Regions from separate parts of the Exiguobacterium sp. s125 genome, predicted to be linked through region 2. Evidence: predicted binding sites of a transcription regulator. Region 2 holds the regulator's gene; each other region holds the start of a gene.
The links. Region 2 encodes LexA, which represses DNA repair genes until DNA is damaged. Its sites were predicted from a motif close to CGAACATATGTTCG; they were not measured.

Region 1 (3,282 bases), on a different contig from region 2:
GGAACCGCAAACACTACTTATTAAAGAACGGTCGGAACTTGTGCTCGAAGGACATCCGATCAAACTGATTGAAGAATCATGTTTGTATTTTGGTTCTTCGATGCGAGGAAGAATTGAAGCAGCACGACATATCTTAGGACCAAACCGAAAAACGCCGGTTTTAATTGATTGGCAAGCACAAACCATCTTCTTTCCGACGACAGCTAAAGAAAAGGCGGAGTGCATCTGGATTAACTTTAAACAAATGAAGACCGTTAAGAAGAGTGGCGGAAAGGTGCAAGTCGAGTTTCAAACAGGACAGCGGATTGATACGGCCGCATCTGCCTATAGTATTGAACGACAGCGGATTAAAACCCTAGAATTAGCTTACGAAATGCAACGACGCTTCCAGGGAACGGGACATGAACACGTTTAACAAGTGCAGAAAAGTGGAACACTCTAACAGGAAACGTTACCAATGAGAGCGAAATGAACTTGAGTAGAAACTGAATGCGCATTGAAGGGGAGGTGAAGCGACCGATCTGGTCGCTACACGATGAATGAATCATATGAATGGTTAAACCGTAGAAAATTACAGCCGGGCTTCGGTGTTAATGGAGGACGCCGTTTTATTAGTTCACGGATCGTCCGTCCAGAAAACACGCCCGGCAAACGAATTAAAGATATTAAGCGAACACGCCAACTCATCGTCGACGAGGCAGGAAATCGACGTTGGGTGACAAAGCGAGTAGTCGTCACAGATGCATCAAAACATATGACGATTAACCGCCGCACATCGATTGCGCAAAAAGAAGTAACAGAATCTCGCTTAGAGCAAGTGAAGCAAAAATTATCTTCGAAGAAAGTATTGATTCCCGTTTTAGCGGCGACAGGGCTTGCCGTTGCCGGAGGGGTACTCGCATATGTACTTCGTCGCAAAAAAAGAAACACTCCCGAGAGTGAATAAACAAGCGTATAAGAAAAAAGCCGCGTCCCTCATTTAATCCAGGGACGCGGCTTTCTCTATACATAACCTATCTTAAAGGAAACGTTTTCGAATCGAAGTTGAGAGTGCTTTCTCTGCAATTTCTTCGAGCTGTTTCAAATTCGTCGCGTCAAAACTATCATTATAGAAGCGACCAACGAATTCGACACGATCATAATCGAGTTCCTTGAAAATCAAATGCTTGTGGTCATCATAAAAGACGACACGGAAGTAATCAGAACCGCGCTCTAATGTGACGAGCCCTTTAATATGTTCGAGTTTCTTTTGCTCGTCAGACTTTTCTTCTTCAACCGGTTCCTCTGCAGTTTTCGCCTCTGCTTGTTCGAGTGCCGATTTCACTAAATCAGGTTTCTTATCTTGTTCTTCAGTCATAATTATCGCCTCCATCTTTCATTTTACATGGAAATGGACAGATGAGAAAGAAAAATCCCTCACGGTTCCTGATGAGCCTCACAAATCCGTAAGACGTTTAATGCACCAATTCGTAAGCGCTCCATCAAACGTTCAGCTACAGCTCGATTGGAAATTGTCTCATAGATGGCCACTTCCATCAACTCCATCCAGCGAAAGGCGTGTTGCTGTTCAATTGGTAAGAGTCGGTGAATCATCGCTAAATTCGTCCGCGAATCATCTAACTCATATTGGCGTGGACCACCTGTTAAGTGTGTCAAAAAAATAACTTGCGCCTGCTCGACACGTTGACGATCATCAGGAAAAATCGGACGAAGTATGGGGTCGGCATAAACAAGTTGATAAAAGCGAGCGACTAGCTGTTCAAGCATCGGTTGTTTTCCGATGTCATCATATAGCATGGTATTCCTCCTGTCTAACTAATTTTAATTGGCTTCAGTGTAGCAAAAATAAGTAGAAAAATATAGCTTCAAAAACGGACGTTTGTTCGTGTTTTATGAGATAATGACGTATACAAAAACGAGCTAAGGGAGGAACTGATGACCATGAATCATATGCACCTCGGTCGTGCCGGAACCGGAAAAACCACAAAATTAATAGAGACTGTAATCAATGAGCTCGAGGAGCGACCACTTGGAGAGCCGATTTATTTTATCGTCCCCGATCAAATGTCATTTGAGATGGAACGTCGAATTGCGACGGATGCCCGCCTATCTGGATTAGTACGGATGGAAGTCATGAGTTTGCGGCGCTTTGCTTTTCATATCATGCGGGATCATGGCAATCAGGCGATTCCGTTTTTAGACGAGACAGGGACACAGTTGTTATTACGTCAAGTCGTCGAAGAAGTTGAAAATGAGTTAAAGATTTTCAAACGGACAAAGAATATGCCCGGGTTTTACAAGGGGCTTGATGAACTGATTGCTACGTTCAAACGTTCGCTCGTCGCTCCAGACATGTTACGTCAAATTAGCGGACTTTCTCCGGAACGCTCGCCGAAACTAAATGATTTAGCTCTGATTTATGAGCGGTTCTCAGAACGCATCGTGGATAAAGCGCTTCATGCAGATGATTACTATACAACGTTACTCGACTTGTTACCGACAGCAGGTCTTGGTAATACACAATTCTTTATTGATGGTTTCTATGAGTTTTCGTTACAGGAACAACAGGTGTTGCTTAAATTGATGGAACTAGCAAAAGAAGTGCATATCAGCTTTACAATCGATGTGAGCGATCCCTATGCGAAACAGACGGAGTTTGGGGTCTCCCAACGTTGTTATATGCAATTGCTCGAACAGATGCAAGACCGACAGCTCGAGCATGAAGAGGTCCATTATGAACGGACGATTAAGTTCAAGTCGGAAGGACTGCAAACATTAGAACAATCATTGATGAGTCCTGCCTATCCTCCTGTCGATCATGAAGTGGACGGGGTCACGGTGACAGCTGCCGTCAATCGCCAAGTTGAAACGGAAGCCGCTGTCCGCCAGGCAATCCAACTCGTGCGCCAGCATGGTTACCGGTTCAATGAAATTGCTTTTATCGTACGACATCTTGAACCGTATGCGGATCATTTAGAACGTGCGTTTCAGCTCTATGATATTCCGTATTTCCTTGATAAGCGGGAAACGATGATTCATCATCCGATTGTTGAATTGATTCAGTCTGCTTTAGAGCTCGTCGTCGCCGGTTACCGTGAAGAAGCAGTCTTTCGTCTGCTGAAAACGGAATTGATGCCACTCCCGGCAGATGATCAACGGCTCGCGCTTGATCGATTAGAGACGTTTGTCTTAGAACGTGGCATTAAAGGCACGATGTGGCAAAAGCCGTGGCAATTGAAACGACGCTTAACGGATGAAGTCAGTCTGACGGCGGAGGAACTC
Region 2 (3,282 bases):
AATGTCCCGATGATCTCAGATACTAAGTTTGATCCCGTATGACGGATTGCTGGACCTGTCGCGAAGACACCGAGTTTTGCGGCTTGATCTTCTGTCGCTTCAAAATGTTTCATGTAATGAAGCCAAACGAGTACTGCGCCAAGGAATGCTCCGACAAGTTGAGCAGCGATATAGATAGGTACATCTGCCCACGATAAGTCAGAATTGAGCGCGAGCGACAAAGTAACCGCTGGGTTCAAGTGGGCACCACTGGATGCCGCGACGTAAACACCGGTCATAACGGCGAGACCCCAAGCGAGCGTGATGACAATCCAGCCACCATTTTCAGACTTGGTTTTCTTCAGAACGACACCGGCGACGACGCCATCCCCGAGTAGGATGAGAATCAATGTTCCCATCATCTCACTGATAAAATTACTCATGCAAAAACCCTCCCTTTGGATTAAAGCGAATAATGCCTTTCTATTTAAACCTAACCCGAATTGATAACGTTTTCAATACAAATAATTGAAATATAAGAATCGAAATTTTCATTATTTAGGTTTAAAAAAAATAGAATTGGATAATAAAAAGACTTTTTCCATGATTGAATGGAAAAAGTCAGGATCGACGTTTTTTTCGTTTCTTTTTAGGGCGGAACCAACTACTCGTATGATCAAGGATGATATGAATCGTACTTGCGGTCATCACACCGATAATAAAAGCAGGCATGACGTCAATCAATGAGTCGACCGTGCTTGCTTGGATGATTTCACTATAGAAGGCTAAAAAGAGGAGCGGAATCAATAAAGCGGCACTGTAGAGTAGGCGGATGACATCTCCGATGATTAAGCCATGCGACCAGATGGAGCGGTGCGGCATAATTTTGACGTATGGCATCCAAAGGACACGCAAAGGGCCAAAACGATAGTAAGGTTCCGATTTTAAGTCTAAGTCGGGCGAAAGCCATAAGGTCCCGACGGCGATTCCGACAGCGGTCGGGAGCCAATCCGTTTGGTTCGTTGCGACCGAATAAACAACATATCCCGTGAGGGCAACGGAGTTGACCGTATCATGTACATTTCCAGAAGGCATGAAAAAAGACCAGCTCAGCTGGTCCCTCTCTTAGTGAATCGTCCGGTAAACGCCGATGACCTTGCCAAGAATCGACACGTTATCGAAATACATCGGGTCCATCGAGTCATTTTCTGGTTGAAGACGTACCTGTTGATCTTCTAAGAAGAACCGTTTGACTGTCGCTTCGCTATCTTCGGTCATCGCAACGACAATCTCCCCGTTTTCTGCTGTGTTTTGTTGACGCACGATAACACGATCGCCATCAAGAATACCTGCATTAATCATCGATTCGCCATCAATCGTCAACATAAAGACGGTTTCATTTCCTACATAATGTGCAGGGAGTGGGAAATGCTCTTCTATGTTTTCAATCGCAGTGATCGGAAGTCCGGCAGTTACCTTGCCGATAACGGGGACATGGACGATCGCTTCGTTGATTTCTTCAGGTTTATCAAGCAATATTTCAATCGCGCGTGGTTTCGTCGGGTCACGGCGAATCAGTCCACGTTTTTCTAGACGATCCAAATGACCGTGTACCGTTGAGCTTGAAGCAAGACCAACAGCTTCACCGATTTCGCGAACTGAAGGTGGATAGCCCTTTAACTTCACTTCAGCGATGATGTAGTCAAGGATTTCTTGTTGACGTTTAGACATTTTCCGCATACGAATTGCCACCTCTTTCCGGATTGGTTTTTTTAGGATTTAGGAATATATGTTTCTAGAATTACTATAACATAGAACAAATGAGCGTACAAACAATTGTTCGATGTTTTTGTATTGACCGAACACTGGTTCTGTGTTTATTATAGATTATGCGAACAATTGTTCCGAGAACATTTATTCTAATAACCTATTTGGAGGGATTCATGATGATTCATTCTATTCGTACTCATGCCTTTTCAATTCTGTTTTATACGCTCAGTTTTGCTTTCATTCTTTTTCTTTTAACACCACGACCGGATGAAAAGGTCCACCAATTACTCACGGCGTCAGTCACGGTCGATGAGAACGTAACGGTCGAACAAGTTGCAGAAGTCTACAATGATGGTTCGATGACGAACCAGGAATACATCGACTGGCTGATCAAGAACAATGAGCTCGAAACAAAACATGTCATTTCGAAAGACAAAATCGTTGTACCAATCGCACAACAATGACAGAATATAAAAGTTGTTGAATGAACGAACAGGGGTGTGAGGTACGATGAAAGTAGTAATCTACTGTCGCGTCTCGACGGAAAAAGAAGCACAAGAGAGCTCACTGGAGCGGCAAAGAGCAGAACTGTCGGGACTCGCTTTAACAAAAGGATTTGAAATCATAGATATCATCGTCGAAAAAGAAAGTGGCTATGATGTAGAGCGAGAAGGGATGTTGACCGTTCTTGATTATGTAACGCGTCATCTGGTGGAAGCGGTGCTCGTGACGGACGATACACGAATCGGACGAGGAAACGCCAAAATCGCGATTTTGCATACGCTCAAAAAACATGATGTCCAGTTGATGACGATGGAGTCAGACGGTGAATACCAACTGGCGGATGCGGAAGCAATGGTCCTCGAAATCGTTTCACTCGTTGAGGAATACCAGCGTAAGCTCCACAATGCAAAAATTGCACGCGGCATGAGACGGGCTGTCGATAATGGTTTTAGACCCGAACAAAATCTCAATCGCCAAGGCGAGAATGCCGGCCGCAGTCGAAAGGAAGTCCCGATTGAAGAAATCGTTCGATTACGTGAACTTGGTTTGACGTTTGCTGACATCGCGACGACCTTACGCGGCATGGGGCATGATATTTCGAAAGCGACGGTCAACCGGCGTTATCTTGAATATAAAGAAGTTGTCCAGTCTTATGAATGAAAGCAGGTGTTGTGTCATCTTGACGCGACAAACTTGCTTTTTTTTTTCGGGTCTTTTACAGTAAGGTTACTATTAAAGTGCTCCGCGTTGAGTCAAAGAGAAAGAGGGATATTATGTTATCACAAGAACAACTCGATCGAATTAATGAACTTGCCAATAAATCAAAAGTCGAACCGTTAACGGAAGCTGAGACGGCGGAACAAAAAGAATTAAGAACGGCCTATTTAGAAGCATTTCGTGGTTCGTTCAAAAATCAAATGATGGGCATCAAAATCGTTGATGAAGAAGGAACGGATGTTACGCCTGAAAAATTGAAGCAAGCACAAGAAGAAGAACGCAATAAACAGTAAGCAAGTTTTGTATGAACGA
Region 3 (3,282 bases), on a different contig from region 2:
CCTCTTTCGGCTATCTCGTTAGGTGAAGTCATCCAACTATTTCAGACCGAATGGCATTGGTCAGAAGTCGGTTCCTTCCAGCGACGCATTCAATCACTTCTTCAAGTCCCTTTACAGGAGGCACAGCATTCTTCTTATCTTGTACTGAATCAGATTTCGTTTGCTGATTTATTGAAACAGATGTGATGACGTCAGATAATCGCGTCTGAATTAGCTAAGAGACCTCCAGAATGTCTAGGGGAAAGGCTTATTTGAAATGGAACAGCTGATTCCTCCGAAGAATAAGAGAGTACTTTTCAAGGATGATCCACTCGGGAAGAGGCGCGAAAAAGGATAGCTATCCTCTTCAATTTTATGTGAAATCAAGGTAATGGAAATACAGGAAGGGCTCTTTTGACGATTTTTCGTCATCAGAGCCTTCACTTATGATCTGCATTGTAAAAGGTATGAAGTTGAATAAGCAATAAAGAAAGTGAGTCGAAAATTAAAAGTGACCTACAAGTCGTTAAGGCGTGAACGAGACGATTGACTTAAAAAATAAAGGAACTGACGGAAGGAGACTGAAATTGGGCGTATCACTAATCTTATTTTTTATCGCAGGACTTGCTGAAATCGGTGGAGGCTATTTGATATGGCTTTGGTTACGAGAAGGAAGATCGATACATATGGGAGTAACGGGAGGTATCTTGTTGGCGCTGTATGGCATCATCGCAACACTTCAAACATTTCCGAGCTTTGGGAAGGTGTATGCTGCTTACGGTGGTGTTTTTATCGTCCTCTCTGTGCTCTGGGGATGGGGAATAGACAAGAAAGTACCCGATTTTTATGACTGGGTGGGAGCCTTTATTTGCTTGATCGGTGTAGCGGTCATGCTGTGGTTCCCTAGAGGATAGCATGTCAAGGTAGCGATTCATCTTACGGCGCAGTTGAAATAGTAAAAGAGTGAATAATAGGGAAAAGACGCTAGATCACAGCAATCCACTTCAAAATAAATGACTGGATGAAGTCACTCGTGCATTCGTCAAGCTTCATTAGAAAAGCGACGCATGCACGATGAACTTAAAACAAAACGCTATCGTGATGCAAAAAGACGCCGTATCATCCTTCGTGCATGCTGACTATATGAAGACACGCACGACTGATGATCACATTTCATCCTAACATTTGAACGCTTACTATTTGCTTGAACGCGACGATCTCGACGTCGAGGTTGCGTTTGACGAGATGGACCTCCTCTCGCACGTAATCGAGCTTCTCGACGAAGGCATCGAAACGATGCGTCAAGGGACCATTCATCGCCGTCACCGTGACGATGTCTCCGCTGAAGATGGCGTCGTTCAAGGCGTTCTCGATCGTTCCATCGATTGGTTCCTCCGTATCCTCGAACTTGAAATGATGGACCTCCTGGTAATAGCGTTTCAGCAATCCTTTATGTTCAGGCATCAGGAACGGAATCCATTTCTTATTGCCCCGATCTTCATAACTCATCTAAAGCACCCCTTTTCATAATAAGAACGTTTGTTCTTATTATGTTCCGCGGAACTATGTTCTTCAATCAATTTCTTAGAACAATACATCAATGATGTTTGTTAGTTGAAAAAATAGGAGCTTTAAGTTTTCAAAGCAAAAAACGTCTAACAATCGAATGAGCGATTGTTAGACGTTGAGATAAAAGATGTATAGCTTAATTTTTAAATACAGAACGGTCGTTTTTCATCGCAATAACTTTGAAGATTGGAGCAAATTCTTGTTCTGTTACTCCGAATGCTGTCATGAATTTATTAAACATGGCTTGTTCTTCTCGCTCTGCTTCTCCATCAGATAGCGAAGAGTCCACTAGATTAGCAAGAATACAGAGTTTTTGCTCATGATTTAATACTGGTGCAGCCTCTGCCAAGAATGTATCGATAGAATTACGATCAAAGTATTTAAATACTTTTTCCATTAAATCATCATTGTTATCACCAATACGAATTGTGCCTTTCTTACTCTTTCCACCTAGCACAGCTAGTAGTTGACCAATCTCTTCGTTATCGAACTCTCCATCTGAAGCCATCATGTAGACAAGCGATGTTGCGAATGCAAAATGAGGGTGCATGCCTTGTTTACTTTTTGTACTGTCACCTTTAAACATATCAAATAATCCCATTACAATTGCCTCCTTAGTTGTTTTGATTCGCCGCGTATCTCAACTGTTCTACAAGTGAATCGAGTCGACTTACAGTAACGTCACGAATCGTAAGTTTTTTACTCCCAAATCCTTTTTTATGTGTCAGATAAATTATTCCTTCGTTTACACCAAACGGATTAATTGGAATTGGAATGATATCAAAATCTACTTCTTTAATTTTAGCAAACGGAATCTTTTCAATTGTCCCACTTGGCATGATCGAACCTTTATGAATAGAGAGAACTACATCTGTTTCTGTCATTAGAAGAAAGCCATACTTAGTTAAAGATGGTTGAACACCTTCTAACGCATAAAAAAGCTGATCGGACTTAAATTCTTTTCTCAATGCCTTTAATGTGATTTCGATGTAAGATCGTTCGATTTTTGGTAACTTCATTTTTAAGTCTTCTAGCGTACTCAAACTAATTGGAAAAGTACTATTTTCTAACTGGTTGTTAATTGCATCTAATTTACCCATTTAAAAACTCCTTAACATGATTATATTGTAAATTTTATCATGTATTTTGAAGATAAAACAGATAAAAACTGAACTGTTATATAAATAAGTAATACAAAAAGACAAGTGCAAGATGCACTTGTCCCAAGGATCAATTGTTCATTCTCCGACCATTCCGTCATGGTCGTTGTCCCGCATATATTGATACAACCAGTGCTTCTCCGTGATTGGCATCGCAAAGCCTGCGTCCTTCGCTTCCTGGATCGTCACTTGACCATTGCCGTCGGTATCGACGCGCGAGACGTCTTCGGTCGCTGCAGTATTAGGAGCTGATTTCGATGTTGGTTCTTTTTTCGTCTCCTTTTTCTTCGTCAGACCAAGTGCAGCATTTGTCTCGTCTGGATTACCGTTCTTGAACCGGTCGACGACGGTATTCCCGCGGACCGTATACGTATACTGATACGCAGATGGAATCATCGTCGACGTATTCGGATAGGTGATCTGCACTTCAAAGTTCGTTGCGCCACCCGCCTTGCGGATGACGTCCTCCATGTACGCCTGATCACCATGACGATTCAGTGTACTGTCCTGCGGAGTGATGTTGTAAGCGTTCGAGACGCCACCGAGCGAGTCGGCGATGATATGTCCTTCATCG

Region 1: the regulator LexA is predicted to act here: its motif matches at 1,873-1,886, upstream of addB (helicase-exonuclease AddAB subunit AddB).
Region 3: the regulator LexA is predicted to act here: its motif matches at 1,512-1,525, upstream of KNQ05_RS14665 (YolD-like family protein).

The regions. Positions count from the first base shown of each region.
Region 1 is NZ_JACSMI010000002.1:65,279-68,560, forward strand. It holds gene KNQ05_RS08045 (competence protein ComK) at 1-415, shown strand, start outside; gene KNQ05_RS08050 (hypothetical protein) at 536-946, shown strand; gene KNQ05_RS08055 (hypothetical protein) at 1,019-1,357, opposite strand; gene KNQ05_RS08060 (truncated hemoglobin) at 1,417-1,797, opposite strand; gene addB (helicase-exonuclease AddAB subunit AddB) at 1,936-3,282, shown strand, end outside.
Region 2 is NZ_JACSMI010000001.1:1,444,001-1,447,282, reverse strand. It holds gene KNQ05_RS07390 (MIP/aquaporin family protein) at 1-422, opposite strand, end outside; gene KNQ05_RS07385 (metal-binding protein) at 601-1,074, opposite strand; gene lexA (transcriptional repressor LexA) at 1,105-1,719, opposite strand; gene yneA (cell division suppressor protein YneA) at 1,926-2,213, shown strand; gene KNQ05_RS07370 (YneB family resolvase-like protein) at 2,260-2,913, shown strand; gene KNQ05_RS07365 (DUF896 domain-containing protein) at 3,027-3,263, shown strand.
Region 3 is NZ_JACSMI010000008.1:87,532-90,813, reverse strand. It holds gene KNQ05_RS14675 (RrF2 family transcriptional regulator) at 1-186, shown strand, start outside; gene KNQ05_RS14670 (YnfA family protein) at 567-893, shown strand; gene KNQ05_RS14665 (YolD-like family protein) at 1,153-1,488, opposite strand; gene KNQ05_RS14660 (tellurite resistance TerB family protein) at 1,685-2,149, opposite strand; gene KNQ05_RS14655 (hypothetical protein) at 2,163-2,648, opposite strand; gene KNQ05_RS14650 (DNA/RNA non-specific endonuclease) at 2,787-3,282, opposite strand, start outside.